2 linked regions of the Blastopirellula sediminis genome follow. The protein of the gene in region 1 binds, or shares a complex with, the protein of each later gene. Links are inferred from orthologs where the notes say so. Each region holds a gene or a part of one and is shown on either strand. Other genes may lie near its edges. The genes, in order: LOC68_RS14650 and scpB.

What was found.
Region 2: LOC68_RS14650 (region 1) and scpB share a complex: the UniProt entries of both Bacillus subtilis proteins name them as parts of the cohesin-like complex. The link is inferred for Blastopirellula sediminis from one-to-one orthologs.

Annotation. Positions count from the first base shown.
Region 1 is NZ_JAJKFT010000010.1:747,436-761,942, forward strand. What follows is about bases 3,802-6,610. They hold LOC68_RS14650 (segregation and condensation protein A), read left to right. Parts: upstream 3,802-4,707; coding sequence 4,708-5,514; downstream 5,515-6,610. Other genes in these bases: LOC68_RS14645 (pentapeptide repeat-containing protein), read right to left, coding at 3,802-4,434; LOC68_RS14655 (DUF1559 family PulG-like putative transporter), read left to right, coding at 6,005-6,610. In the rest of the region: response regulator, read left to right, coding at 1-167; GrpB family protein, read left to right, coding at 172-723; ribosome biogenesis GTPase Der, read right to left, coding at 720-2,150; pentapeptide repeat-containing protein, read right to left, coding at 2,653-3,285; more of pentapeptide repeat-containing protein, read right to left, coding at 3,760-3,801; more of DUF1559 family PulG-like putative transporter, read left to right, coding at 6,611-6,982; hypothetical protein, read left to right, coding at 7,061-7,249; DUF1559 domain-containing protein, read left to right, coding at 7,327-8,307; tRNA 2-thiouridine(34) synthase MnmA, read right to left, coding at 8,398-9,510; 4'-phosphopantetheinyl transferase family protein, read left to right, coding at 9,762-10,535; acyl carrier protein, read left to right, coding at 10,567-10,836; type I polyketide synthase, read left to right, coding at 10,995-14,507. UniProt on the Bacillus subtilis protein: Participates in chromosomal partition during cell division. May act via the formation of a condensin-like complex containing Smc and ScpB that pull DNA away from mid-cell into both cell halves.
Region 2 is NZ_JAJKFT010000010.1:1,129,969-1,144,517, reverse strand. The notes cover bases 7,571-10,421. They hold scpB (SMC-Scp complex subunit ScpB), read left to right. Parts: upstream 7,571-8,635; coding sequence 8,636-9,208; downstream 9,209-10,421. Other genes in these bases: LOC68_RS16225 (metallophosphoesterase family protein), read left to right, coding at 9,826-10,421; LOC68_RS16230 (hypothetical protein), read left to right, coding at 9,222-9,626; LOC68_RS16240 (hypothetical protein), read left to right, coding at 7,823-8,422; LOC68_RS16245 (hypothetical protein), read right to left, coding at 7,571-7,648. In the rest of the region: DNA gyrase subunit B, read right to left, coding at 1-2,547; DUF721 domain-containing protein, read right to left, coding at 2,645-2,977; dnaN (DNA polymerase III subunit beta), read right to left, coding at 3,021-4,139; DnaA/Hda family protein, read right to left, coding at 4,440-5,537; cysteine desulfurase family protein, read right to left, coding at 5,667-6,812; more of hypothetical protein, read right to left, coding at 6,809-7,570; more of metallophosphoesterase family protein, read left to right, coding at 10,422-10,566; SLC13 family permease, read left to right, coding at 10,871-12,643; hypothetical protein, read right to left, coding at 12,711-13,094; PstS family phosphate ABC transporter substrate-binding protein, read right to left, coding at 13,188-14,162; TNT domain-containing protein, read right to left, coding at 14,266-14,549. UniProt on the Bacillus subtilis protein: Participates in chromosomal partition during cell division. May act via the formation of a condensin-like complex containing Smc and ScpA that pull DNA away from mid-cell into both cell halves.

The sequences.
Region 1 (14,507 bases):
TCGGCAAGGAGTACAACTTCATGGTCGTCGTGATGTACTCGTCGTCCGATTTCGCCGAAGACAAACTGAACGCCATGAAGTTCCCGTTCGTCAAAGACTACATCGTCAAACCGATCACCAAGGATCAACTGCAGCAAGCGATTGATCGCTATTGCCTGGCGACGTGATGCGATGTTCGATCCGAATCTTGAAACCGGCCTGATCGGCGGCGTCGAACGGCGCGAGATTCAGATCGTCGACTACCAACCGGATTGGCCAGAAACGTTCGCCGCTCACAGCCGCCAGATCCAAGCCGCAATTCAGGGCGCGGCGATGCAAATCGAGCATATCGGCTCGACGTCGGTTCCTGATCTCGCAGCCAAGCCGATCATCGACATTCTGCTGGTCGTCGCCAACTCGGCCGACGAGTCGAGCTATCTGTCTCACTTAGAACAAGTCGGCTATCAGCTGCGCGTTCGCGAGCCCGATTGGCATCAGCATCGGATGCTTCGCACGCCCGAGAGGGACGTTCACATCCACGTCTATTCGACCGGCTGCGTCGAGATTGACCGCAACCTGGCTTTTCGCGATCGACTGCGTCAGTGTGCAGAAGATCGCATTCGTTATGAACGCGTCAAACGGGAACTCGCCCAGCGCTCGTGGGACGATATGAACCAGTACGCCGCCGCGAAGACCGAAGTGATCGAAAGCGTTCTCTCAGCGGCCGGCGACGCGACGAACTAGTCGTCGTTCAACTCGTTCAGCATGTCGCTTTCCGATCCGTCCGCCAGATCGCCGTCATGCGGACTGATCGAACCCTCGCCCCCTTCGCCGTCTCCACCTTTGAAGTCGGCTTCCTGGCGGCGATGCAGATAGAGCTTGATCGGCACTTCGCTAAAGCTGACGTGATCGCGAAGCATCGAAAGCAGATAACGGCGATAGCCGTCGCTGAACGCCTTCGGCGAGTTGCACTTCAACACGATCGTCGGCGGCTGAGCGCCGATCTGCGTGGCGAAGTAGATCTTCGGGCGACGCAGCTTGTAGAGCGGCGGCGGCGACTTTTCGAGAGCGAAGCGAATGATGCGATTCAATTCGCCGGTCGAGATGCGTTCGCGCGACTGCTTGTACAGCATCTGCGCGTGGTTGAGCAGCGCTTTGACGTTCTTGCCGGTCTGACCGGTGATGAACGCAACCGGCGCGTACGGAATGTTGCGGAAGGTGTCGTGCAGGTAGGTCGCCCAGCGATCGGTCGGCATCTTGTCGTGGTAGAGATCCCACTTGTTGACGACGAAAACGACCGGCTTGTAGTTCTCAGCGATGTAAGCGACCAGCTGCTTGTCGACCTTGCTGATCTGCTGCGACGCGTCGAAGAACATCAGCACCACGTCGGCCCGGCGAATGCTTCGCTCAGCGCGATGGGTGCTGTAGAAGTCGATATCGGTCTTCACGCTGACGCGGCGACGCAAGCCAGGCGTATCGATCGCGGTGAACGACTTGCCGTCGAGCTCAAAGCGGATGTCGACGCTGTCGCGGGTCGTGCCGGCCACTTCGCTGACGATCATTCGTTCGGCGCGGGCCAACGTGTTGACGAAAGTGCTCTTGCCGACATTGCGACGGCCGACGACGGCGATCTTCATCTCCGGTTCGCCGCTGGAAGCTTCTCCCTCTTCGGCGTCGGGCAAACGATCGGCGATGACGTTCAGCAGGTCATCTTTGTTTCGGTTCTGCAGCGTGCTGACCGGGACCAACATTCCCCGCCCCAGTTGATAGAACTGGTCGGCGTCATGGTCCATGTGCGATTCGTCGGTCTTGTTGGCGACCAGCACGATCGGCTTGTTGACGTGCCGCAAACGTTGGGCGACTTCCTGATCGAGCGGCAGAATCCCGTCACGAGTATCGACCACAAACAAAATCAAATCGGCCGAGTCGATCGCGATGTTGATCTGTTGTTCGATTTCGTCGGTCAGGTCGTCGACGTCGTTAATCCCGATCCCGCCGGTGTCGACGATTTCGAAGTAGCGATCGCGCCACTGCATCAGATAGGTCATGCGGTCGCGGGTGACCCCGGCCACGTTGTCAACGATCGCCAAACGCCGACCAGCGAGCCAATTAAACAGGCTCGACTTCCCCACATTAGGGCGACCAACGATGACGACTTGCGGCAAACTCATGGGATTTCTACAGACTCAAATGCCAGCGGCGCGCCCCGCAAGATTCCGACGGAAACCTTCCTGATTCCCCTCGAACTCATCCCCCCCGGTCAGAGCGGCGCCTAAGTAAACACCCAGTGTAGACGAAGACGGTCGGGAAAGCACGGCGCCCCAGCCGCAACCGATCGGAAACTGCCGTTCTGCGGGGATTGCCGGAAAGCGGGGTCTGGAAAAGGGCGAAACGGAGCCCCATACCCCCATTTTGCGGCTAAGGAGGCGGCGAAGAGCCGATTCCAAATTGAAGGCGCCTTTCGGTCGTCAGAGAATTCGACAATCAAACGATCAGAAGCGGCGGAAGACGCGACCGCGTCCACCAACTGGAACTCCCAACGCCGCGACTCGCTATTCGGTTGTCGCGAAGATGCTAAAAGCTTCTCAGCGAGATCTTCAAGCGATCACTCGACTCCCCACCGTGCGCAAGCGGGGAAATCGAGTCGTCAAGGTTTCGTGCTGCGAAGCCGGCTTAGGCCCAGACCTTCCACCACGGACGTTTCGCCTTCGACTTCGGGATCGGTTGGAACTTCTTGTGCTTCGTACAGGCGTTCTTCGCTCGCTCGATCAGCGTGCCGCTCATGTTGGCGTCATGCATGTCGGCGTCGGTGAAGTCGGCGTCGTCGATTTTGGCGTTGCTCAGGTTGGCGCCAACCATGATCGCGCCGCGGAGGTCGGCTCGCGTTAGATTGGCGGACGACAGGTCACACCGCAGGTCGCACATGCTGAGGTCGGCTTCGACCAGCCGCGCCGAAGAGAGATTGCCCCCTTCCAGCTTGGCGTAACGCATGTTGGCGTTGGTCATGTTGGCGCCGGTGAAGTTCGAGCGCTGCAATAGGGTGTCGGTAAAGTTGGTCTTTTGCAGATTCGCCCCGGTAAAATCGGCGTCTTGCGCCGAAGCGCCGATAAAGGAAGCTCCTTCCAAGTCGGACCCGGCGAAATTACAGCCGTTCATACTGTCGCTGTCAAAAACGCAGTCGCGGAGGACGCGATTGGAAAGGTCGGCCCCTTTCAAATTCTTGCCAACCAGTTTTTGCCCCTGGAGGCAATCGGCGTCCATTTCAAAAAGAATGTCGCCTGATTCCCGATGCTTGATTTGAATCATAATAGCCCGTTGCCCGCTTTCTAGAAGTTTAGAGATACGACAACCGCGCTTTCCGATGACCAAACACCGCCAAGCCGAACAGGTATCGCTTCCGCCAAGCGGTACGAAAAATTCGGCGACGGCCCGAGGAGGAATGTACCCCTGCGGCAAGTCTGCGGAAAACGCTTCGCAATAATGCCTTGCTAGTCTCTGCGCCTACTTCTCTGCTGCGCTCATCTCTATTACGCCGTCGGCCTCTGTCGCCTCATTCCATGGCGTTTCTGTTCCTGGTCGATTGGGGTGACGTCACCAAGCAATCGCCCTTAAAGCGATGCGAAGGTAAGGCCGTCTTCCCCAATTGCATGCGGGTAAAAGATCTGACCAGTTACTTATGATTCTAGAAAAGCAGTAGTTACGCCCCAAGAGAAAAATTGCAACTTTCTTGGTGCAGATTCGGTAAGATGCGAAGTATCGTCGCTCAACTGGGTGGAAACTTTACTTCCAAACTTTCCACCATGGGCCCTTTGGCTTGCTTGGTCGACTTTGCATTTCCTGCATCGCGCCATCGAGCAAAGTACCTTTGAGAATTGCGCCGGTAAGCTTCGCACCCACTAGTTTCGCACCATCAAGATTTGCGCTCGTAAGATCGGCGCCCATCATGATCGCGCCGTCGAGTTGCGCGTTGCGCAAGCTCGTTCGCCGCAGCGCCGCGCCGGTCAAATCGGAGGAGCGCATGTCGCAGCGATTCATCTTCGCCGAACAGAAGTCGCCGCGCAGCGTCGCCATGCTGAGATCGCAATCGGACATCGACGCTTGGGTTAGTTTCGCCGCGGTCAGGTCGGCGTATCGAAACGAACTGCGGGTTAGCGTCGCTTCGACGAACGACGCGCGATGCGCCTGGGCGTTCGAGAAGTCGGCGCCTCCTCCTTCGCACCCATCCAAATTGGCGTCGGCCAGGCTGGCGTTTTGCAAACTGGCCGACTCGAGTCGAGCCCCGCGCAGGTCGGCATGCCGCAAGTCGGCGATGTCGAGATTGGCGCCGCGCAGATCGGCGCCAGCCAGGTCGGCGTAGGCGAGCGCCTTGCTCGACAAATTCGCCCCCCGTAACGTATCGGCCGCTACTTGGAACAGCGGCTCGCCGGTTTCCCGATGTCGAATTTCGATGGGCATAGCGTTATCGGCGCCTACCAAGAAAAAAGTAAGCCGAATCGATCTCCCCTTTTCCAGCCAAATAGGGGAAAAGAGGCGGTCGAGGCGCATGCCGCAGGCGAGTGGTCGCGACATTCCAGCCAAAATCGGACCGTATCCATCTACCGCAGAGGTTGGGTAAATCCGAATATAGAGAGAGCTCTGGCCACGCCCTAGAGTTTCTGCTTTAGTTTTTGATGAAGTTTTGGCGTCGTTTTCGCGTCACCAGTTCGCTCTCGGTACGAAAGAATCCGCATGAAATTCAAGGTCGACATCGACGTTTATCGCGGTCCGCTCGACCTGCTACTTTACCTGGTGCGCAAACATGAAATCGACATTCGCGACATCCCGATCGCGATGATCACCGAGCAGTACGTCCTGTATCTCGACATCCTGCAGCAGATGGACGTCGACGCGGCGGCCGACTTTCTCGAAATGGCGAGCACCCTGGTCGAGATCAAATCGAAGCTGCTCCTCCCCGGCGTCGAAGCGGACGAAGAGCTGATCGACGACCCGCGCGAGCAACTGGTCGAACGCCTTTTGGAATACAAACGGTTTAAAGACGCGGCCGGACTGCTCGACGATCAAGGGCGGGCGTGGAACCGCCGCTTTTCGCGACTCTCCGACGATTTGCCGCCGCGACGGATCGATCCCGCGCAACAGCCGATTCACGAGGTGGAGCTATGGGACCTGGTCAGTGCGTTGACGCGCATCGTCCGCGACAGCAAAACGGTCCAGCCGACCAACATCGTTTACGACGACACGCCGATCCGCGTCTACATGCAGCGGATCCATCAGCGAATCGTCGACGAAGAAAAGGTCTCGTTCACCTCGATGTTCGAAGGCGCCGTGCACAAGGTAGTGATCATTGGTCTCTTCCTGGCGGTCCTCGAACTGGTCCGACACTGCCACGTCGTTGCGCAGCAGCCTGAGCCGCACGGCGAGATCTATCTCTCAGCCGGCGACGGTTTCAGCACCGAATTCACGCTGACCGACGTCGACGACTACTCCTCTTCAGCGGCGGAGCAAGAACCCCCGTCCGACCCACCTGAGAACGCTTAGCCGACATCGCGCTGACGTCGCTCCGCTTTTGATAGCGCGCTGAAGGTACGCGCCGACTCAAAAATGGGCTTTCCCTACCTCTTGTCGATTCCCCTGCGCAAACGTGCCGGATTCATGCGCAAAAGCGAGATTATTTTTCCTTCGGATTTCCACGGTGATTTCGCGTCGTACTGCGGCGAGTTTAACGGCCAGCTTCGGCGCTTCCTGGCAATACAGAAATGGACAACACAGACCCTATACTAGCGGCTGACTATCACTCACAAAAATTGCGCCATTAGCCATTGATGTATTTGCCTTTTAGAAAACGACGGCTCCAAAAGTCTTCACGAATTCTTCAATGAATTCGACGTTAAGAAGCCTCTTGCCCACCGCCAGCGGTTGCTACCTTGGTCCGCTTTACAGCACGACTGATTAGCACGCTAAGCGAAATCAACGTCGCGCTGACGTTGAACATCGCGGTTTCAGGGACTTTTAAAGAGGCGTCCAATTCATGAAGCGTTCCCAACAAAGCGCCGGGTTTACCCTGGTCGAACTCCTCGTCGTCATTGCGATCATCGGCGTGTTGATCGCATTGTTGCTGCCGGCCGTGCAGCAAGCTCGCGAAGCGGCTCGCCGCATGCAGTGCACCAACAACTTGAAACAAGTCGCGCTGGCGACCCACAACTTTCAAGACACTTACGGCTACATCGTTTTCGGCGGCCGCGACGGCTCGCTGACCGATCCGATCGACTCTTGCTGCAGCTCGTCGACCGTCGAAGGTTGGAACTGGTCGTTTCACCTGACGCCGTTCATGGAACAGCAGAACATCTATGAGTTGGCCGACTACAGCAATCCCTCCGGTGCGCTGAACGTCGTCGCCGCGTCGGGCGTTCCCGCTTACTACTGCCCTTCGCGTCGCGCTCCGAAAGGCTACGGCAGCGGACTCTACTATCGCTGCGACTACGCTGGAAACGCCGGCGAACGGACGCAAGGAGATCTTCGAGCTCCGGGGAGCGTTGGCGAACACGGCGTGATTCGCAACCTGGCGACCAACAAAAAACTGACGATTGAAAAGATCCGAGACGGTTCGTCCAACACGATCATGTTCGCCGAAAAGGCGCTGAACGCCGACTCGCACGGCAGCGAAGGGGGCGACAACGAACGCTGGAACAACGCCGGCTGGGACGAAGACAACATCCGCTACGGCAGCCACCGCGACAGCAGCGGCAACGTCGTTCCGCTGACGCCGATCTCCGACGACTTCGCTCCGTACGCCGATCGTTCGGGCACGTGGAACTTCCATCTCAAGCCGGCGCTTGGCTTGGGTCTCTACACCAAGTGGCATCCCTATTTCGGCGCTTCGCACACCGCGGGGATGAACGCGGCGTTCGCTGACGGTTCGGTTCGCTTCATCGCGTTCAACATCGACGGCGAAATGTTCCGTCGCGCCTGTCATTCCGACGACGGCGAAGTCCTGCAACTCGACTAAGCGAGTCGACTGATTCTCAGAACTGCGCGGTCTATTTGCATCTCAAAACAAACTCCAATTCAACAAGGCGATACCAAGATGGCTATTTTACGCTTCGCACTCCTCTTCTCCGTCCTCACGTTGGCGCTCGGTTGCGGCGGTTCGTCCGCTTCCAATCCTCCGGAGCTGACGCAGGAACTGCAGGAAAAGATCAAAGCGGAAGACGCGGCGGTTGAAGACGCAGAACGCGCGGCCAGCGATTCCTACAAGCCGGCCAAAAAGAAATAACTCGCTTTGCGCCGCCGATTTCGGGCGGCCAGCGTGAGATCTTTCCTTTCATTCCTACCTACAGAGGTCTTCCCCCTATGATTAGCAAACGTAACCCGCGCCGCGCGTCGGGCTTTACTCTGGTTGAGTTGCTGGTCGTGATCGCCATCATCGGCGTTCTGATCGGCCTATTGCTGCCGGCCGTGCAGCAAGCTCGCGAATCGGCGCGTCGCACCCAATGCAGCAACAACCTGAAACAGCTCGGCCTGGCCGCGCACAACTTCCAAGCGACCTATGGTCGCCTGGTTTGGGGCGCGCGAGACGGCCAGCTGACCGACTCGACCACCGCGTGCTGCAACGCGCTGACGGTCGAAGGTTGGAACTGGAGCTTCCACTTGCTGCCGTTCATCGAACAGCAAAACCTGTATGAGCTGGGCGATTACAACAATCCGACCGGCACGCAAGACATTGTTGCGCAAAACTTCGTGGCAGGGTTCTTCTGCCCCACGCGTCGCGCTCCGGAAGCTTATGGGTCGGGCCTGACCTACCGCTGCGACTATGCCGCCAACGCCGGCGAACGGTCGCAGGGAAGCATTCGCAACTCGAGCAACCTGGGCGAACATGGCGTCATGCGTCACCGCAACAACACCAAGGGAGAATTAACGGTCGAACGAATCCGTGACGGATCGTCGAACACCATCATGTTCGCGGAGAAGGCGCTCCACCCTGACGCTCATGGCATCGAAGGTGGAGACAACGAACGCTGGAACAACGCCGGTTGGGACGAAGACAACGTTCGCTTTGGCAGTCACGTCGACTCGTCGAAAAACGTCACCGCACTCCCGCCGATCAGCGATCGCGACGCTCCGAATCCCAACAACAGCTGGCAGTTCGGCAAAGCGGGCCTCGACCTCGGCCTCTATGGCGAATGGCATCCCTACTTCGGTTCGTCCCACAGCGCCGGTCTCAACGCGGTTCTGGCCGATGGCTCGGTCCGGTTCATCGCCTACACGATCGACGGCACGACCTTCCAAAACGCTTGCCTATCGGACGACAAGCAGACGATCTCGTGGGACTAAGCGATTGTTTGAAGTTGCAATTCCAACGCCAAAAAAACAAAAGACTCGCCTCTTAGGCGAGTCTTTTTTCATGCAGAGCAGGGGAGTGCGTCACTCGATCCAACCGCCTCCGAGCACCTGATCGCCGTCATAGCATACGACCGCTTGTCCGGGCGCTACTCCGCGGCGCGGCTCGTCAAAGATGACCGCGATCCGTCCTTCCGGAAGTCGCTCGACCGTCGCCGGCGCGTCGTCGCTGTTGTAGCGAATCTGGGCGCGGCAGCGGACAGGGCCTTCCGGCAAGTCGACCAGCCAATTGCAATCGCGAGCGGTCAGCTCAAGCCGGCCAAGCTCTTCTTTTTCACCAATCACCACGCGGTTGGTATCGGCTTCGATCCGGACGACGAACCGTGGTTCGCCCATTGCCACACCCAAACCTTTGCGCTGGCCGATCGTGTACTTCTCGATCCCGTCATGCGTACCGACCACTTCGCCGCTGGTCGTAACGATCTCGCCAGCCGTTTGCAGATCGGAGCGGCGAGCTTTGATGAATTCGTCATGCTTGCCGGAGGTGACGAAGCAGATCTCCTGACTGTCCTTCTTGTCGGCGACCCGCATGCCGATTTGCCCCGCCAGCTCACGAATCCGCGACTTTTCAAAATGTCCAACCGGCAACAACATTCGCCGCAGATATTCGCGCTCGATGCCAAACAGGACGTAAGTCTGATCCTTGCCGGGATCGACGCCCCGAACCAGACGCGGCAAGTCGCCCGGCTGATCGGTCAATAAGCGGGCATAGTGCCCTGTAGCGACGTACTCGGCGCCGACGCTGTCGGCGTAGTCGAACAGTTTGCCGAACTTTATCCAGTTGTTGCACATTACGCAGGGGTTCGGCGTTCGCCCGGCGACATACTCTTCGACGAAGTAGTCGATGATCCGTCCAAATTCACGTTGCAGGTTGAGCGCGTAAAATGGGATGCCCAGGTTGTCGGCGACGCGGCGTGCATCCGCCGCATCGCTAGCACTGCAGCAACCCTGCTTGTGGTCGGGACGATCGTTCAAGATCGGCAGCGCCGACTGGCCGTCGATCTGACAGCTAGCAATCGGAGACTGTTCTCCATGACGCATAAACACGCCGATAACCTCATGCCCCTCTTCTAGGAGAAGGTGTGCGGCGACGCTGCTATCAACGCCCCCCGACATGGCTAGAACAACTCGCGCCATCCGACGTCAAACCTTACGAAATTGCCGCAGACCGCCTACACCGCCAGTCTAGAGGCCTTTTATGATCAAACCTTTGAATTATACAGGCTATTCCGAATAATGCGGCCGATCACAGTCAGCCGATAACCCTCCCGTCGAGATTGTTCTTTGTCCGATCTCTCTTGAAGAGCGCAATCCTCACCTGGCGGCCACCCCCCTGTTTTGCCGCTGCTCGGACAAGCCAAGCCACGACACTTAACCCACAACCAAACATGATACGACTCCCGGAAGCCCGTGGCTCGCGCCTCGCACCTTTGACCGGCATGTCCGCCGAGGCGCTCCATCTATGGAGTATCCCGCTTCGAGCCGGCAAGTCGCAGGTCGCCCAGCTGCGCGCAATGCTATCGGCCGCGGAGCGTGAAAAAGCGGACGGCTTTCTGTTGGAAGCTCAGACCGAGCGCTACATCATCTGCCGCGGCGCTGTCCGCCAGATCCTGGCCGAGTACCTGCAATTGCCCGCGACTCAGCTCTCGCTGACGGCCGGAAAATACGGCAAGCCGCTCGTCGAACACCAAGATTCGCTCTGGTTCAACGTCAGCCACTCCGGCGATCTGGCGGTGCTGGCCGTTTCAACCATCGGCGAAGTCGGCGTCGATATCGAACAGGTCCGCGAAATTCGCGGCCTTCCCCGGATGATCGATCGCTGCCTGGCTCCGTGCGAACGCCCAGAAGTGCTCCGCTTGCCGTCAGCCGAGCAGAATCGTCAGTTCCTGCGGTACTGGACGCACAAAGAAGCGTATTTGAAGACCTTTGGGGTCGGAATTCGCCGTCCTCTGGAAAAGTTGGAAATCGACCTGGTTGCGCCTCCTGCACGACGCGTGATCGACCATGGCGATCGTTCTCCCGAAGAAATGGGCGCTTCCATCACCGAATTCTGCCCGGCTGAGGGGTATGTGGGGGCGATTTCGGTCTCTGGCTCGATTCCGGACGAAATTGCCGCTCAGGCGTGGGTCGGTGGTCGCTTCCGGGCCCAACGTGTAGGATAAATCCATTACGTAACGACGTGAGAGGACCTACATGACAAGCGACAAATCGGCCGCTGGCGCTTCTGCCACGGCGGAAGAAATCCAAGAGTGGATGGTCGCCTATCTTGCCCGCGAGCTGGATACGGCGCCCCAGTCGATCGACGTAACGGCTCCGTTCGAATCGTTTGCGCTCGATTCGGCGGCGGCGATCGGTATGACCGGCGACCTGGAACAATGGCTCGGACGCCGCATCGACCCGACCGTCGTCTACGACTATCCGACGATCGAAGAATTCTCGGAATACCTGGCCGATCGGCGATAAACGCCGCTGATGGGCACGGATGCAAGCGGCGCAGGTTAAAAGGCGCAATATCGCTACAATAATCGTCAAGGCTTGCGCCGCTCGCCAGTCCGATCCCCTTCCGGACGAGCCCCTACACGGCCGTCATTCCCAAGCCACGACGTAGATTGATAACCGCGATGCATCTACCTCACTCGCCGATCGCCGTGGTGGGCGTCGGTTGTCGTTTCCCCGGCGCCGCCGATCCGGCCGCCTATTGGGAGCTCCTCGCCGGCGGCGTCGACGCGATTCGTCAGACGCCGGCCGATCGCTGGGACGTCGACGCGCTCTACAGCAGCGAGCCGGCCACACCTGGCAAAACCAGCACCCGCTGGGGCGGCTTTCTGGACGACGTCGCCGACTTCGATCCCGCCTTCTTTGGGATCTCTGGCCGCGAAGCCGAAAAGATGGATCCGCAGCAACGCCTGCTGTTGGAAGTAGCGTGGGAAGCGCTCGAAAACGCCGGCATCCCGGTCGATAGCCTCGCCGACTCGCCGACCGGCGTCTACGTTGGCATCAGCAACAGCGACTACGCCCGACTGATGTTCCGCGGGCTCGAATCTCTGAACGCCTACAGCGCGACCGGGACCAGCCTCTCGATCGCCGCCAACCGACTGAGCTACGTCTTCAACTTCCGCGGCCCGAGCGTCGCGATCGACACCGCGTGCAGCTCTTCGCTGGTCGCGGTTCACCTGGCTTGCCAAAGTCTGCAGAGCGGCGAGTCGAATCTCGCCCTCGCCGGCGGCGTCAACATGATCCTGACGCCGGAAGGGACGATCACCTTCTCGCAAGCGCGGATGATGTCGCCTGACGGACGCTGCAAGACGTTCGACGCCAAAGCGGACGGCTACGTCCGGGGCGAAGGATGCGGCATGGTCGTGCTGAAACGGTTGGAAGACGCCGAACGCGACGGAGATCGCATCCTGGCCGTCGTCCGCGGTTCGGCCGTCAATCAAGACGGTCTCACCAACGGGCTGACTGCTCCCAATGGTCCGTCGCAGCAAGACGTCCTGCGCGCGGCGCTCGCCGATGCGCACCTCAATCCGCATGACGTCGAGTACATCGAAGCGCACGGTACCGGCACTTCGCTCGGCGATCCGATCGAAGTCCGTTCGCTGAAGAGCGTCCTGGCCGTCGATCGCCCTGCCGAAAAGCCGCTCCGGATCGCGTCGGTCAAAACGAACATTGGCCACTTGGAATCGGCCGCCGGCGTCGCTGGTCTGGTGAAGTGCATCCTCGCCCTCTCGCACGAGAAGATCCCGCCGCATCTGAACTTCAGCGAGCTGAACCCGTACATCGATCTCTCCGACGCGCCGATCGAAATCCCGCTTGCGCCGACCGATTGGAAATCGGAGCGCGGCCATCGGATCGCCGGCGTCAGCGCCTTCGGCTTTGGCGGCACCAACTGCCATGTGATCGTCGGCGACTACGTCAACCAAAAGACGAAAGAAACCTACGCCAACTTCCAGCGCCCGCAGCATGTGGTCACGCTCTCGGCCGCCAGCGCAACCGGTTTGGCCGAAGTTGCGACCCACTATGCCGACCTGCTGGCGGAACATCCCGATCTCGATGTCGCCGACTTCGCCTATTCGGTCAACGTCGGACGCTCGAAACTGGAAACTCGCCAGGGCTTGATCGTCGATTCGCGCGAAGCGGCGATCACGCAGCTTCGCAAGATCGCCGGGACTGCGCCGAGCGAAGAGAGCGGCGCCAAACGTCGCAAGCTGAAGACCGCCTTCCTCTTCACCGGGCAAGGCTCGCAGTACTTCGGCATGAGCAAGACGCTGTACGAAACGCAGCCGATCTACCGTGCGACGCTCGATCGCTGCGCCGAGATCCTTGCGCAGTACGACGTGCCGCTGCTTGAGATCCTGTTCGGCGCCGACGCCGACGCGGTCAACCAAACCGCTTACACGCAACCGGCCCTGTTCGCCGTCGAGTACTCGCTGTACGAACTCTGGAAGTCGTGGGGCGTCGAGCCCGACATGGTGATCGGGCACAGCGTCGGCGAATATGTCGCCGCCTGCGCCGCCCGCGTCTTCTCGCTCGAAGATGGTCTGAAGCTGATCGCGCTTCGCGGCAAGCTGATGAACTCGCTTCCGGCTGGCGGCGGCATGGCCGCGATTTCGGCCGGGCCGTCGGTCGTCGATCCGCTGATCGCCGCCAACCCGACCAAGCTCTCGGTCGCCGCTTACAACAGCCCGCAGCAGACGGTGATCTCAGGCGAAATGGCCGCGCTCGATGCGGCGATCGCCGAGTGCGAAAAGCAGGGAGTTCGCGCCACCCGCCTGACCGTCTCGCATGCGTTCCACTCGCCGCTGATGGATCCGATTCTCGATGAATTCGAGAAAACGATTGGCCAGATCGAACTCCATCCGGCGTCGATTCCGCTCGCCGCAAACCTGACCGGACAATGGGCCGGCGACGAAATCACCACGCCCTCTTACTGGCGCAACCATCTGCGCGAAGCGGTCCGCTTTGGCGACGGAATGGCGCTGCTGGGTAAGAAGGGCGCCAAGGTCTTTATCGAGGTCGGCCCGAATCCGATTCTAACCGGGCTCGGCCGCGCGACGCTTGATGGCAAAGATCTGAACTGGCTCTCGTCGATGCGCGCGAAGCGCGACGAGTGGCAAACGCTCCTCGGTTCGCTCGCCCAGCTGTTTGAACTCGGCGGCAAGATTGACTGGCACGGCTTTGAAGCAGGCTACGCGCGCACCAAGATCGAGTTGCCGACCTACCCATTCCAGCGCTCGCGCTTCTGGGCGCCCGACAGCGCCGGTCCTGCCGATAGCGGCGGCTACGTCAGCACGGCGGCGACGCCGGTCGTCGGCGGTCATCCGCTCCTCGGCGTACTTCATCCGACGGCGCTCGATGAGAAGCTGTACGAGTCGACACTCTCCGCTTCGCGCCCCAACTACCTCCGCGATCATCAACTGTTCGGGCAGCCGGTCTTTCCGGCGACCGGTTACATCGAAATCGCGCTCGCCGCTGGCCGCGAACATTTCGCCGCCACCAACGTTGCGGTCGAAGGGCTGAACATCCATCAGCCGTTGGTCCTCGACGACGCGCTCCGCTCGGTGCAAACCTTGCTCACCCCCGGCGACTCGGTTTGCGACTTCCGTATTCTCAGCCGCGAAGCCTCCGGCGAGACCGACGCCGTCTGGAAGCTGCACGCCTCCGGCAAGGTCGCGCTGACCGACGCGGCGCCGGAAGAGCTGAAGCTGCAAGACGTCTACTTCAAGATGGAAGGGGAAATCGAAGTCGAGCCGTTCTACGCCGCGTGTCGCGCGAGCGGTCTCGATTACGGTCGCGCCTTCCGCGGCATCAAGAAGATGGGAACCGGCGGCGACGACGCGCTGGCCGAAGTCTCGCTCGCCGCACAGCAGAAGAGCGACGCGTCGCACTACGCGCTCCATCCGGCGCTGCTCGACGCTTGTTTGCAGACGGTCGGCGCCTTGGTCGCTGATCAAGTCAACGCCGACTCCACCTTCGTCCCGATCGGCGCCGCCGCGGTCCGCGTCTTCGCCCCGCATTCGCCGGCCCATGTGATTTGCCATAGCTGCATCACCGAGCGGAAGAGCGGTCGCTCGCCGCAAGTCGTCGCCGACGTCTTCCTCGCCAGCGAAGAAGGAGAAGAGCTCGCCGAAATCCGC
Region 2 (14,549 bases), 380 kb from region 1 along the record:
TTACACGTCCAAGTTGCGCACATCGAGGGCGTGCTTCTCGATGAACTCGCGACGCGGTTCGACTTTGTCGCCCATGAGGACGCGGAACATGTCGTCCGCGGCGCTCAGGTCTTCCATCGTCACTTGCAACAGCGTGCGGTTGGACGGGTCGAGGGTCGTTTCGCGGAGCTCTTCCGCGTTCATTTCGCCCAGACCTTTAAAGCGAGTGATCGTCTGTCCCTTTTCGCCGGCCGAGCGGATGGCGCCGACCAGGCCGCGAAGGTCTTCGATGCCCGTTTCGCTTTCGCCGCGACGGAGCTTGTAACGCGAGTCTTGCAAACCGGTACGCTCTTGCGGGATTAACGATTGAATGTCGAAGCCCATCGCCGTCAGTTCGTCCAGCTGGATGTTGATCGTGCGGACTTCGTGCAGTTCGGTGATGTGCGGAACTTCGACCGGGTGACCGTTCGCTTCCGCCTTGCCGTTGGCTTCGTGACCTTCCTCGGCGGCTTCCCCTTCGGCCGGCTCTTCCGAGGCGTTCTCGGTGACCAACCCCTTTTCGATCAGGTAAGCGTCCAGCTCTTTCCGCGTGGAGAACCACTCTTCGTTGATGCCGTAGATCAAGTGGAAAACCGGCAGCTTACCGGTAACCGGATCCTGGCGAACCGCGTGAATCTTCAACGAAATGCCGCGGCGTTCCAGCGCAATGATCGCTTCTTCGAGAGCGGCCAGACTACGACAGAGCTTTTCCATCTCGGCGCCGACGATTTCTCGTCCCACTTCGTCGACAAACGACGCATCCTGCAAACCATGTTCGAGCAGGCGTTCCTTCATCTCTTCTTCGGTCTGGATGTAGGTCACCTGCTTCTTGCGCGTCACGCGGAAGAGCGGCGGCTGAGCGACGTAAACGTGTCCGCCGGCGACCAATGCGTACATCTGTCGATAGAAGAAGGTGAGCAGCAGCGTCCGAATGTGCGATCCGTCGACGTCGGCGTCGGTCATGATAATGACCTTGTTGTACCGGCGTTTGTGGATGTCTTGCTCTTCGCCGATGCCGGCGCCGATCGCTTGAATCATGCTCTGCACTTCTTCGTTGGCGAGCACTTTATCTTCGCGAGCCTTGTAGGCGTTGATGATCTTACCTCGCAGCGGCAAGATCGCCTGGAACTCACGCATGCGCCCCCCTTCGGCCGATCCACCGGCCGAGTCCCCTTCCACCAGGTAGAGTTCGCAGATTTCCATGTCGCGGCTGATGCAGTCGCGCAGCTTACCGGGAAGCCCGCCGCCGCCGAGGGCGTTCTTGCGGTTCCGCATCATTTCGCGCGCCTTGCGAGCCGCTTCGCGAGCCTGGCTGGCCAAGACCGCTTTGCGCACGATCAGCTTGCCGATTTTCGGATGCTCTTCCAGGTACTTGGCCAAAAAGTCGCCGACCGCCGAGTTGACGATCCCTTCGACTTCGCTATTGCCGAGCTTCGTTTTGGTCTGCCCTTCAAACTGCGGATTGGGAACGCGCAGCGAGATCACCGCGGTCAAACCCTCGCGGAAGTCGTCGCCCGAGAGGGAGACGTCTTTGAGCAGCCCTTCTTTTTTGGCGTAGTTGTTCAGCGTACGAGTCAGGGCCGTTTTGAAACCGCTGACGTGCGTCCCCCCTTCGTGCGTGTTGATATTGTTCACGAACGAGTGGAGGTTCTCGGTATATTCCTCGGTGTACTGCAGCGCGATGTCGAAGCCGATCTCTTCGGCGATCCCTTCCAGAGCGATCACTTCCGTATGCAGCGGCGTCGATGCGCGATTCAAGTGTTCGACGTATTCGATAATACCGCGCTCGTATTGGAATTCGCCCCCTTCGTCGGTCCGTTCATCCTTGAAGATGATCTTCACGCCGCGGTTGAGGAATGCAAGTTCTTGCAAACGCTTGTAGAGAGTGTCGTAGTTGAACTTGCTGACGTTAAAGATCTGGCTGTCAGGCTTGAAGCTGGTTTTGGTGCCGCGTTTCTTGGTCGCTCCCCCTTTGCGGATCGGCCCCTGCGGAACGCCCCGCTGGTATTCTTGCTGCCAGATGCTGCCGTCGCGATGCACTTCAACTTCGCACCACTCCGACAGGAAGTTCACAACCGTCACGCCCACCCCGTGCAGACCGCCGGAAGTTTGATAGGCGCCTTTGGAGAACTTGCCGCCGAACTTCAGCACCGTCATCACCCCTTCCAGGGTTGAGACGTCGCGGCCGATCTGTTCCGAGAGTTGCGGGTGCCGTTCGACCGGAATACCGCGGCCGTCGTCTTCGACGGTGACGGAGTTGTCGTTGTGGATCGTGACGGTGATCGCCGTCGCGAATTCGGCCATCGCTTCGTCGATCGAGTTGTCGACGACTTCATAGACCAGGTGATGAAAACCGCGCGTGCCGCGGTCGCCGATGTACATACTCGGACGCTCGCGGACGTGTTCCAGGTCGGAGAGATGCTCCAAGTCGGTAGCGCCGTATTCCGAGTTGGCTTTGGCCATTTCGGCTTGCTTGGCGGCTTCTTTGTTTTCGGGTTCCGGCAGCGATTGATTCGATTCGTCAGTCATGGAAAGTTCTAATCGTTTCTACTAGAGAACGTCCTTGTTCAGAAGGAAGTGTGTCCGAGGAGGCTCAATGCGTCGAGAAATGCGACGCGCGAGCCGGTTAGTTGATGCGGCCGACCTTGATGCGAATCTCCTCGATTCGCCGATCGGGCAATATGTTTTGAAGTTGCTTCAGGATTTCCCGTTTCTGGAAACTGATCGCTTGCGAGATCGCCGAATTCTCGACCCAAACCTCCAGCTTGCCGCGATTCACGTTACCGGCGCGACTGTGCGCTGCGACCTCTTCGCCGGCCGCTTTGGCCCACGCTTCTTGCAAAGCGTCGGCCGATTGCACTTGGGCGTAACCGCTGCGAGCCATCAGCCCAGCGACCAGGTCTCCCATCGCTTGCGGCCCGCGGGGCGCGGATCGTTCGTCACGTCGTGGTGGTTTCATCAGTCCCTTTTCCAGTCGTCCGTAGAGCGACTAAGCGTGCGTCCTAGCGATCGCGAGCCAACGGCATGACCACATAGTCATAATTGTCGTCAGTCGAGAAGAGAGCGGCACTGTCGGCGTCCTGCAGGTTCAGCGTGAACTGGCGTTCGCTATCCAGCACTTTGAAAAAGTCAGCGACGTAACGGTGGTCCATCGTGATTTCGATCGGGGCGCCGTCATAAGCGATCGGAAACTCAATGTGCGATTGCCCCACTTCGGCGGTCGTACTGGCCAACACGGCCGATCCGCCCCCAAAGGTGAAGTCGATGCCGCGGCTTTCGTCCGACGCGACAATCGCCGCTTGTCGCAGCGCCGCGAAGGCGGGACCAACGGTCAGTTCGATCGCCGTCGCGTCACGCTTCTCCGGCAACACGTCGCGCCATTTGGGGAAACGTCCTTCGACCAGTCGCGCGTAAATCGTTGCGGGGCCGATCTTCACCAGCACGTCGTTGGCGCGAGCGGCGATCTGCACCGTCGCTTCCAAGTTGGTCAGCGCCCGTTCGATCAGTTGCATCGCGCGAGCCGGCACAATCGTCATCGCATCGGCGGCGCCGCCATGTCCTTCGATCGCGACGGCCGGTCCGCTCATCTTCGACAGACGACGTCCATCAGTCGCAACCGCGGTGACGAGCTCCGGCTCCATCTCAAGCAAGATGCCCCCCAAAGCGTAACGACCGCTTTCGCTGTCGGCCGCGAACAACGTGCGGCGGATCAGTTCTTTCAGCGTGCGGGCCGAAAGTTCGTGGTACTTCGATTCGGTGAACGAGTGAACTGCCGGGAACTCTTCGGGGTTCTCTGTCGACAGGGTAAATTTGCTCCGCTCACCTTGGACGATCGTGCCCCCTTCTTCGCGGGTGATTTTGAGCTTTTCATCGCTCACTTCCCGCAAGATTGACCCAAACCGTTGCACCGGCAACACAATGCTGCCGGGAGCTTCGACTTCGACTCCAGAAACTTCGATTCGAACGCCGACTTCCATATCGGTCGCCATCATAATGGCGCCGCTTTCGGTTGCGTCGAGTTTGACGTTTTGCAGAATCGGCTTCGGGCTTCGTGAGGGCGCCACGGCGGCCGCGGTTTGAAAGGCCTGCTGGAACTGTTCCCGATCAAATGTGATTTTCATTGTCTCGCCGGTTCTCTTCTGTAATGTCTTTTTAAATCTAAGTCGTAGTAGTAAGGCGAAGCGCGAGGCCGTCGATACTTGTCGCTAAACCGCCGCCGCGACTCGTAAAACGTCGAGTCAAAGCGAATTCCTACATCGTGGAAAACCAGGCGCGCAATCGTCTCTTACGCTGCGCTAGCGTGTCGTTAGTCCGCCAGCTAGCGACGGCCGAAAATCGGATGTCGCTAGCGGCCGAATCTATCGACATTGCGCGCCATGAGCGCGCCAGGTTTTCCCCATAGCAACTTCGAGGTTCGTGATTCATGACGCTTGCCGTTGGATGAGCCGTTCCAGTTCATCCAGCGCCGATTGCGTCGCCGCTTCCCGCTTGCGCCGCGCTTCTAACTTCTGAATTGAGTGCATGATCGTCGTATGATCGCGCCCGCCGAAATGCTTGCCGATCGTGGCGAAGCTCGATTGCGTCAGCTTTCGCGCCAGGTAAATCCCGGCGTCACGAGCCGCAACGATCGATTGCCGCCGCGATGGTCCGCGTAAATCGGCGATTTTGACTTGGTAATAGCGAGCCGCCGCCGCCGAAATCGACTGCAACGTCGGAGTTCGCCCGGTTAGCTTCGCCGAGATGAAGCGGCGAGCCGCCAGCGAATCGATTCGCCGCATTTTGCCGAGCTGCGGCGTCGTGCCAAACTCGCGGGCAAACAGTTCGAGCAGCAGCCCCTGTAGTTCCGGCAAATTCACCGCGAACGCTTCGGCCAACTGCTTCGCCGCCGGAGCGGTCATGTCGACTTGATGCTGCAGCGCGAAATGAATCGCGAGCGCTTGTCGCGTCATCGCGCTGGGAGGTTCGACCGGAACCAGCAATCCTGCGGCGAGGCGACTGACCAGGCGCCGCGACAGCGAGTAATTTTCCAGCGGATTCCCTACGCAGGTCGCCAGCACTAATCGATCGGTCGCGACCAATTCGTCGAGCCGCAGGGCCAGCTGTTCTTGCGCCGAGGGGAAATTCGCCAGTTCGTGTAGATTGTCAATCAGCAGTGCGTCGACCGATTTCCACATCGACATGAAATCGACAGGTTCTCCACGACGTGCGGCTGTGGTGATGACGCGGGAAAAGTCTGCGCCCGTTGTAGTTACGACCTGAGAATCGGGGTGAGCCTGTTTCCACCGCGCCAGCAGACCAGCCGCCAAATGGCTTTTGCCGGTCGCCGTCGGGCCGTAGAAAACGACCGGATTCCAAGGAGGACTAGGAGCGTCGAGCGCTTCGACAGCCGTGCGAACGAGACGATTTTCGGGTCCGCCGAGAAAACGGCGCACCGCTCCACCGGGCATCGTCTCAGGGGACGAGCCATCCTGCGCTCCAGGCGCCCAGGGTAAACCGATGGCGAAAACGTCCGTATTCACCGAGACTCCGTTAACGGCCAGAAGAAGCAGCCGCAATGTGCATGCGAAGAGCTTTTATCCAAGCCCGGATTATAGCGGATTTTCGGGCGGATGAATAGCCTCAGAGGGGCTAGATCAGCGTTTAATTGATTAGCGCAAGTTATTGATGCAATTAGAGATACGACGCAAGCCTTCGGCGACTTCGTCGCGGGTCGTATCGCGGCCCAAACTTATCCTCACCGCGCTCTCAATTTGGTCGTTTTCCAGCCCCATCGCGATCAGTACCGGAGACCGTTCGCTCGACCCGCTCGCGCACGCCGAACCGGTCGAAATGCAGACCCCAGCCAGGTCGAGCGCCATCACCAAAGCTTGTCGATCGATGCCTGGAAAGGAGACGCTGATCGTATGCGGAAGCCGTCCAACTTCGGCGCCATGGATGACCGCCGAGGGATCGATTTGGTGCAGCTCCGCCTCCATCTCGGTCCGCATTTCGGCGAGATTCGCATACTTCTCTGCGGACTGTAGCGACAAACGCATCGCTTTGGCCATCGCGATTCCAAGCTCGACCGGTTCGGTTCCAGGTCGTTTGGCCAACTGCTGCCCTCCCCCGTGCAACTGCGGCGAAAGCTGCACTCCATGCCGCAAGATCAAGCCGCCGACGCCGCGCGGGCCATGCAACTTGTGCGCGGTGATCGTCATCGCGTCGACGCCCAGATCGCGAAACGAGACCGGAATTTTTCCGATCGCCTGAATCGCGTCGCAGTGCGTTTTGACCCCAATTTCTCGGCATTTTTCGGCGATTTCGGCAACCGGTTGCAGTACTCCGGTTTCGTTGTTCGCCAGCATCACGCTGACTAGTTGCGTCTCGGGGGTGAGCAACGCGCGGAAGTAATCGAGATCGATCGTTCCGTTCTGCTGAGCCTTAATCGTCTGCACATCGTAGCCGCGCATGCGGAGCAGATCGGTCGCGGCCGAGACGCTTGGATGTTCGATCGATGAGACGATCACTTTGCCCGGTTGCGGTTTGACCATTCCGAAGATCGCCAGGTTGTTCGACTCGGTCCCGCCGCTGGTCAGCAGGAATTCATCACTGGCGAAACCTTCAGTTTTCGCCCCTAAATCGGCCAGGATTTGCTCTTTCGCCTGCTCGAGTGCGGCGCGAGAGCGTCGTCCGAGCGCATGCTGACTCGAGGGATTCACGTAGCCTTGTGCGAAAGCGTGCGCGAGCGACTCGGCGACTTCCGGATCAATGCGGGTGGTCGCGTTATTGTCGAGATAGATCGGCGCTGGTTTCAATTGCTCGCATCCTGGGATTCGCTCTTCTCCTTCGCTTCCTTCTTGGGCTCCGACTTTTTCGGGTCCTGATCCTTCGTGTCCCCTTCTTTTTCCGAATTTTTCGTCTCTTTCAGGATGACGACGCCGACCGTTTCGAGCCGTTCGATTTCCTTGCGGCAGGCCGCGGCGAGATCGGTTTTGCCGGTGGCTTTCGCCCCTTCCTCGGTCTTCTTATAGCTCTCCAGCAGAAACGCGGTGAGGCTTTTCTTCGCCAAATCAGCCCGCGCGTCCTTCGTCAGAGACTTGGTGATCGGTTTGAGACGCGAAAAATCGACCATCTTGTCGATCATTTCCGGCGCCATCCAATAGAGCTTCAATTGGGCGACCTTTTCGACTTCGCTCCACAGCATCCCGGCGAGCAGCGGGTTGTCTTTGCTCCACTGTTGAAGGTCGACTCGGGTGTTTCCTTCTTGTAGATAGTCAGTCAGGTATCTCGGGGATCCCTCAAAACTGACGTTCATATTGATCAGGTCCCATTTGTCTTCCGGCAATTGCAGCGGAGCCCGACTAATCCAGCCTCGATCGACCAGTAACTGCGACAATGGAGGGGTTTGATCGACGTAGGCCGTCGGTCCGGCTTGAACGCCGATGATGGGGATTCTCGCCGCGACGAATTGGCGAATGCGGAAACCATCGGGATGGAATTGCGTTCCGGTGACCAGCAGAAAACCGCTCGAGCAGACGATCAACGCCGTGAGAGCGATGCTCGACCCGAACACGACCAGCGGAAAGATGATCGGCCAATTGCGACCGGCTCCGGGGGACGGCTTGTGAGGAAAAGCAGGAGGATTCGCCATCGGTGCAGTCTCTACGGCTTTGAAACGGAGGAGTCAGTTGGGCTTGCTAGCGGTGCAAAAATGGAATTGGAGCTGGAAAAATACGGGATATCGGCGGAAAATCGTATTCTCGACCGGCAGCCATCCCCCTAAGATTCTGCACTTCGATATCGAAACCTGAGGTCAGGAAAGTACGTGAGTCACGAGTCTTCCGCGTCGGTCACTTTACGATCCTTGGTGATGCTGGCGTTCTTGATATTTCTGCCTGCCGCGGCCCTAGCGCCGGATGGTCTGCGGCGCGTCGTCGCTGCGTTTCAGCAGTCGAGCTCCGAAACGACGACCGTGGAGACGCCCGAAAAACCGCTCGGAAAGCCGCAAGTTCGACCCACGCTGCGCGAGGAGGCGAGTTCGGACAGCCGAGCGTTTCCGCTGGCGGAAGATCCCTTCGCCGAGTCGCTGCAATCGCCGGGCGCTGACAAAATCGTCCCGGTTTTCGACGAGCATGGCCCCTCTCTAGGAAAGGCCCTCGATGGCATTTTATCACAGCGATCGAGCGAATTAGAGGATCAATTGCAGCAAATGGGGGCTTCCTACTACCGCTTGGAGGCCTGGGGCGAAAATCCGCGAATTTACCGCTTCCACTGCATGGCCAAAGTCCGCTACGCAGGGAAAGAAGAATCGAAGCGATTTGAAGCGACCGCCGAGCATCCTATCGACGCGATGCAGAAGACGCTCGAGCTGCTTCACCAGTGGCATAAAGAGCTGAAATCTCGCGGTGATTCGCAATCTCGCTAGAATAACGACCAATCGCTTTTTCCGTCTCTCGGTTTGGCCAAGTTCCCCGCAATGCCTACTCGACTTCGACATTGGACGTATCGACGTCGACTTGTGTGCGGCGCAACTTCGGCTTGGTCGCCGAAAATCCGCAAGAACCGTCGGCCGCTTGGCCGAATAAAACGCCGGACTCCCCCGGCGAAGAAGCCTGAAAGCAAGTATCGCGATTCGCGAATGCAGCGCTTGGAGGCGATTTTGTTCTTGGCTCGGGAGCCCCTTTCCAGCCGCAAATTGGCCCAACTCGCCAACTTGGCGGATGGAACTGAAGCCCGTACACTGATTCGTTTCCTGAACCGCCTGTATGACGCGGCCCATCGGGCGTTTCGCGTCGAACAGTCGGCCGGGGGTTACCAGTTGATGACGCGACCGAAGTTCGCCGACTGGATTCGCCGATTAGGAAACCAACCGGTTGCGGCGGGACTTAGTTCTCCGGCAATGGAGACGCTAGCGGTCGTCGCTTATCGTCAGCCTGTTTTGCGGGCCGACGTTGAGGCGATTCGCGGGGTCAATTGCGGAGAAATGCTCCGTCAGCTGATGGATCGCGATTTGGTGAAAATCAGCGGACGTAGCGAAGAGTTGGGCCGCCCTTACCTGTACTCCACAACCCGAGCGTTCCTGCGTATGTTTGGGTTACGGAATTTGGATGATTTGCCTCGAGCGGAAGACTTTCGTCGACCGATTGGGGATTCGAATACGAACGAAACCACACCCTGTACTGAATCGACGGCCGAAGGCCGTGCGGAGTGAAAAGGAGCTTAACGTGTCGATCACGCTGTTTCCCGAAGTTTCTCGCACCGCGGAAGACGAACTGTCGCTGACTCTGGCGTTCCCGCTGTCGCAAGCGCCGATCGAAGACGAAGAAGACGACGACTACGAGGACGAAGAAGAGTACGAAGACGACGAGGAAGAAGAGTACGAAGAGTACGAGGACGATGAAGAAGAAGAGTATGAAGACGACGATGAAGAGTATGAAGAAGTAGAAGAAGACGAAGAAGAAGACGAAGAGTACGACGAAGACGAAGAGACCGAGTGGGAAGAGGTCGAAGACGACGAAGAGTACGAGGACGACGAAGAAGAATACGAAGAAGACGATGAAGAGTATGAGGACGATGAAGAGTACGAAGAAGATGAAGAAGAAGAAGAGTGGGACGACAGCGAAGAGTAATTTCGCTTAACCACGCTTCGGACTTCACGTCCGCTCGCTCTACCACCAGATCAAGCGAACGGCCTTGGCGAACATGCTAAGGCCGTTTTTTTGTGCGCTTGCTCGCGATGATGATCGAGCGAATCAACTTTCCTTTTCTTAGAAGTCGCCTACGATTCAGAGGAATTGCCCCTCGTTTCTTCCTCTCGAAGTTGGTTGCATGATTGCCATTCTCAGCGACATTCACGGCAATCTGGAAGCGTTGGAGGCGGTGTTGGCGGATGCCGAAAACCAAAGGGCGACGCGCTTCATTTGTTTGGGGGATGTTATTGGCTATGGTCCTGATCCAATTGCTTGCCTGCGCCATGCCCAGCGGTTTGATGTGACGCTCACCGGCGACTGGGAATGGGGCGTAATCTCGCCTGATCCTCAGCATTGGCTGCCGAACCTCTTTCGGCGGATAACGCTGCTCCGCGAAACGATTCTCGCGGAACCGGACGGCGAGCGACTACTCACCTGGATCGCTGGCCGAAGCGATTCGCATCGTTGCGACTCCTGCTTATTTGTTCATGGCTCTCCCGCGAGTTGTCGCGACTACCTCTTCCCAGAAGACATTTACAATAGCCAAAAAATGGATCGATTCTCGCAGCTTGCCGACGGCGTCTGCATCAACGGACATACGCATCTCGGCGGCGTTTTTGACCGCAGTACGTCAGGCGAATGGGAATTCGCTAGTTCGGAGTCGCTCGAGGAAAAAGCGATCCCGCTCCAGTCGCCGATGATTCTCAACGTCGGCTCGGTTGGTCAACCGCGAGACGGAGATCCAAGAGCTTTGTACGTCTTAATGGACAAAGGGACGTTCCGTTTTCGCCGCGTCGAATACGACTACGGGCTAACCGCCAGCAAGCTTCGCGACGGCGGAGATGATATGGACGGCGATCGGCTCGCCTGCGGCCGCTGATCCAGTTGGAAGATTCTCGCGCGAACCTCCCGCCGCCGCTAGCTGTCCGCATCCGGTTGGCAAACCTTAACGCCTGGCACGAAGTTCCCGATCTTCCGCCGCCTGGCGTTCCGATAAGTCGCAGCATGAAACGCGCTCACCTTCACCTCCGTTGTTGTTGTCCGCCGACGGTCTCCGTCTGGGCGGAATCTGCGCGTGGATGATCGGCTGTCGCCGAACGCTGCGAGTACCGCATAGGCTGGGACCGAAGTCTCAGCCTTGTTTTGTTTCTTGATCTGTCCGTTTCGCTGCCTGAGGTCTAGCTGTGGAACCTGCCGCCTGGTTTACGTTGGGAGTCGTCTTCGTCGCGTTTGTCGCGATCGTGAAGAATTGGTCTCCTCCAGACCTCGCGTTTCTGGCGGCGACCGCATTGTTGGCGCTCGCTGGAATCATCACGCCGGCCGACGCGTTCGACGGGTTTTCTAACGCCGGGATGCTGACGGTCGCGTTCTTGTTCGTCGTCGCCGCCGGATTGCGTGAAACCGGCGTCCTCGACTTTGTCGGCCAGCGGTTATTGAACGGGGCCCAAACCGAACAAAGCGTCCTTGGTCGATTGGCGGCGATTGTGATTCCCGCTTCCGCATTTCTGAACAACACGCCGATCGTCGCGATGTTTTTGCCGATCACGCTTGATTGGTGCCGTCGCCGGACCGTCGCTCCGTCGAAGATTCTGATTCCCCTGTCGTTTCTGACGATTCTCGGCGGGACCTGCACGTTGATCGGCACGTCGACCAACCTCGTGATCCAGGGGCTGATGATCAAAGACGGCATGCCGGGGATGGGACTGTTCGAGATCGGGATGGTCGGGCTTCCGTATGCGGTGGTTGGGACAATCTATCTGATGACGATCGGCCGCTATCTGTTGCCGGAGCGCGTTGAAACGATGGAGCAGTTCGGCGAATCGCGGCGCGAGTACCTGGTCGAGATGAAAGTGCCGGCCGATAGTCGCTTGACCGGCAAGTCGGTCGAAGAAGCGGGGCTCCGTCATTTGCCGGGGCTCTTTTTGATCGAAATCGATCGCGGCGGCGATATCGTTGCGCCGGTCGATCCGCAAGAGAAATTGCGGGCCGAAGATCGCTTGGTCTTTACCGGCGTCGTGTCGAGCGTCGTTCAGCTTCAGCAAATCGCCGGTCTTGCGCCGGTCGACAAAGCGGCTGATCTGTCGGCCCGCGAATTGACCAAACGGCAGATGTGCGAAGTCGTCGTCTCCGCCAACTCGCGCCTTGTCGGCCGCAGCATTCGCGACGCCGACTTCCGCGCGGCGTACGGCGCCGCGGTCTTGGCGGTGCATCGAGCCGGTCGCCGTATCGAACAAAAGGTAGGCGACATTGTTCTGCAGCCAGGCGATACGCTCCTGTTGCAAACGCCGTCGCACTTTGCCCGCGCCCATCGCAACGACCCCGCGTTTTACCTGGTGAGCGACGTCCAGCAGTGGCGACCGTTGCGTCGACATCGCGCCTGGATTGCGATTCCGCTCTTCGTCAGTCTGATCGTGGTGATGACGACCGGGTGGATCTCGACGAACATCGCCGCGGCGCTGGTCGCCGCCGGGATGGTTTACGCCGGATGCATCTCGGCCGGTGAAGCGCGGCGCAGTATTGAATGGCAAGTGCTGATCACCATCGCCGCGGCGTTTGGGATCGGAGTCGCGATGGAGAAGTCTGGCGCCGCGCTGGCGATTGCGGAACTGCTCGTTCACGCGACCGAAGGCGCTGGTCCGATTGTTGCGCTGGCGGCGGTATACATCACCGTTTCGATCCTGACCGAACTGATCACCAACAACGCGGTCGCTGTGCTGATGTTTCCGGTCTGCTTGAAGATCGCCGAGTTGAGCGACGCTTCGCCCCGCCCATTTCTGATGGCATTGGCGCTGGCGGCGTCAGCCAGCTTTATGACGCCGATCGGCTATCAGACCAACATGCTGGTCTACGGTCCCGGCGGCTATCGCTTCGCCGACTTTATGAAAGTCGGCGCCCCGCTGAATATCTTGCTGGGGATCATCGCCGTGATTCTGATCCCACTGATCTGGCCCTTTTAAGAAAGGCGAAGTAATCGTAGCCCGAGGCGCAAGCCGAGGGAATGCGGCCGCAAAGCACGCAGCACCGTCACTCGCCAAGATCGCCGAACCCCAACACTTCCTCTTCTTCCGGCGAGATGATAATCCGCGGCTTGACCGTAATGATCAGCTCCGTCGAGACCTCACTGAGTCCTAGCTTCTCTTCTTCCTCAACTTCCATAAACAATCCGCACGGCGTCACCGTTTGCCAATCGATCACCGCTTCTGTTGGACCAACGACCAGCGCGGAACGCTGGCTTTGCGAGCTAGCTGGATAAAAGCCGTCGACGAACGCCTGCACGCGCTGCTCCGGCAAAAGAAAGCTGGAGGGGCGAGACGGCACGAGATCGCTCCACGATTTGACTTGCGGCTGGCCGCCAGCGACGTTGCCGACGAGGACCACGAAGAGGCCGAGGGTTAGGAACGTTCGCATCCGATTCTCCTGAAGGAACTCCGATCAGTTCCCATCAGGATAATGCGGGGTGAGGAATTGCTCCTAGAGCAAAAAAAGGCCGTTCCGGGCCGCTTAGTAATCCTCAAACGTGATCTTTACCAGCGACAACTGCCGCTTCGCCTGGACGGCGCTGAGGGGCAGATAGCCATCTTTGACGACTTCGGCCTGACCTTCCTGGCTGTAGATGAACTTGATGAACTCGCGTTGGAGCGGATCGAGTTGTTTGCCGTTGTAATTGACGCCGATCAATAAGAACCGGGTGAGCGGATACTTGCTGACGTTTTCCAGCGTCGGTGCGATGAAGGGACCGCCGTCTTTGGAAATGGGGACGGTGCGAACGCCGGGGTTTTTGAAACCGACGCCGCTATAGCCGATGCCGACCGGATCGTTGGCGACCGCTTGAATGACGGCGGCGCTCCCTGGTTGTTCCTGGACGGAATCGCGATAGTCCCCTTTGAAGAGCGCCTTCTCTTTGAAATAGCCGTAGGTCCCGGAAGACGCGCTCCGTCCGTACAAACTGATTCGCTCTTTGGCCAGATTACCGCCCAACCCCACTTGGCCCCAAGTGCGGAGATCGGCTGAGCCGCTCTTGCGGGTGCTCGAAAAGATTCCGTCCAAATCTTCGAAGGAGAGGCCTAAGATTGGATTGTTGTTGTGGACGTAGACCGCGAGCATGTCGATCGACGTGCCGAGCTGCGTCGGTTTGTACTGATGACGTTTTTCAAACTTGTCGATTTCGGCCTTCGTCATCGGGCGGCTCATCGGTCCGAAGGTCGCTCTTCCTTCGGTTAACGCGGCGGGCGCGGTCGACGATCCCTTCCCTTCGATCTCAATTTTGACGTTGGGGTAAAAGTCGTTAAAACGCTTCGCCCAGAGCGCCATCAAGTTGTTCATGGTGTCCGACCCCATGCTGCTGATCGTGCCGGAGATTCCCTGTTGGGGTTTGTACTTCGGCAAGTTCGGATCGACCTGCGTCTGGGCGACGGCGGTTTGCCCTGCGCAGAAAGTGATGAGAGCGATCCACAGCAAAGTCGAGCGACGAGTCATGAGATCAACCTTGAGAAAGTGCGCCGGGCGATTCGGGCGAGGTGTCTGAATTTATAGGCAATTCGTGGACGTTTCAAGGAATTTCCAATCGCCGGCCGCCTCATCATTCATTTCTTAACTTGGAATACAGATCATCGCGGGCTTCTTCCTCCGTCGCAAACGTTTTGATTCCGGTTCGTCGGCCTCGCTCGCTGTAGTAGGTGCTCCATGTGCCGTCGGCGAGTTGCTCGAGACAATGCGCTTCGTTGGGCAAACCTCCTTCGAGCGAAATGATTTCGGCGGCGGCCGCTTCTTCCAGAGTCGTGACGATCTGTTCGACGTCGCTCGTGAGCGTCTCCACTTCCAGAAATCCTTGCTCCAGCCAATGTTCGACCGACTTCACCAAAT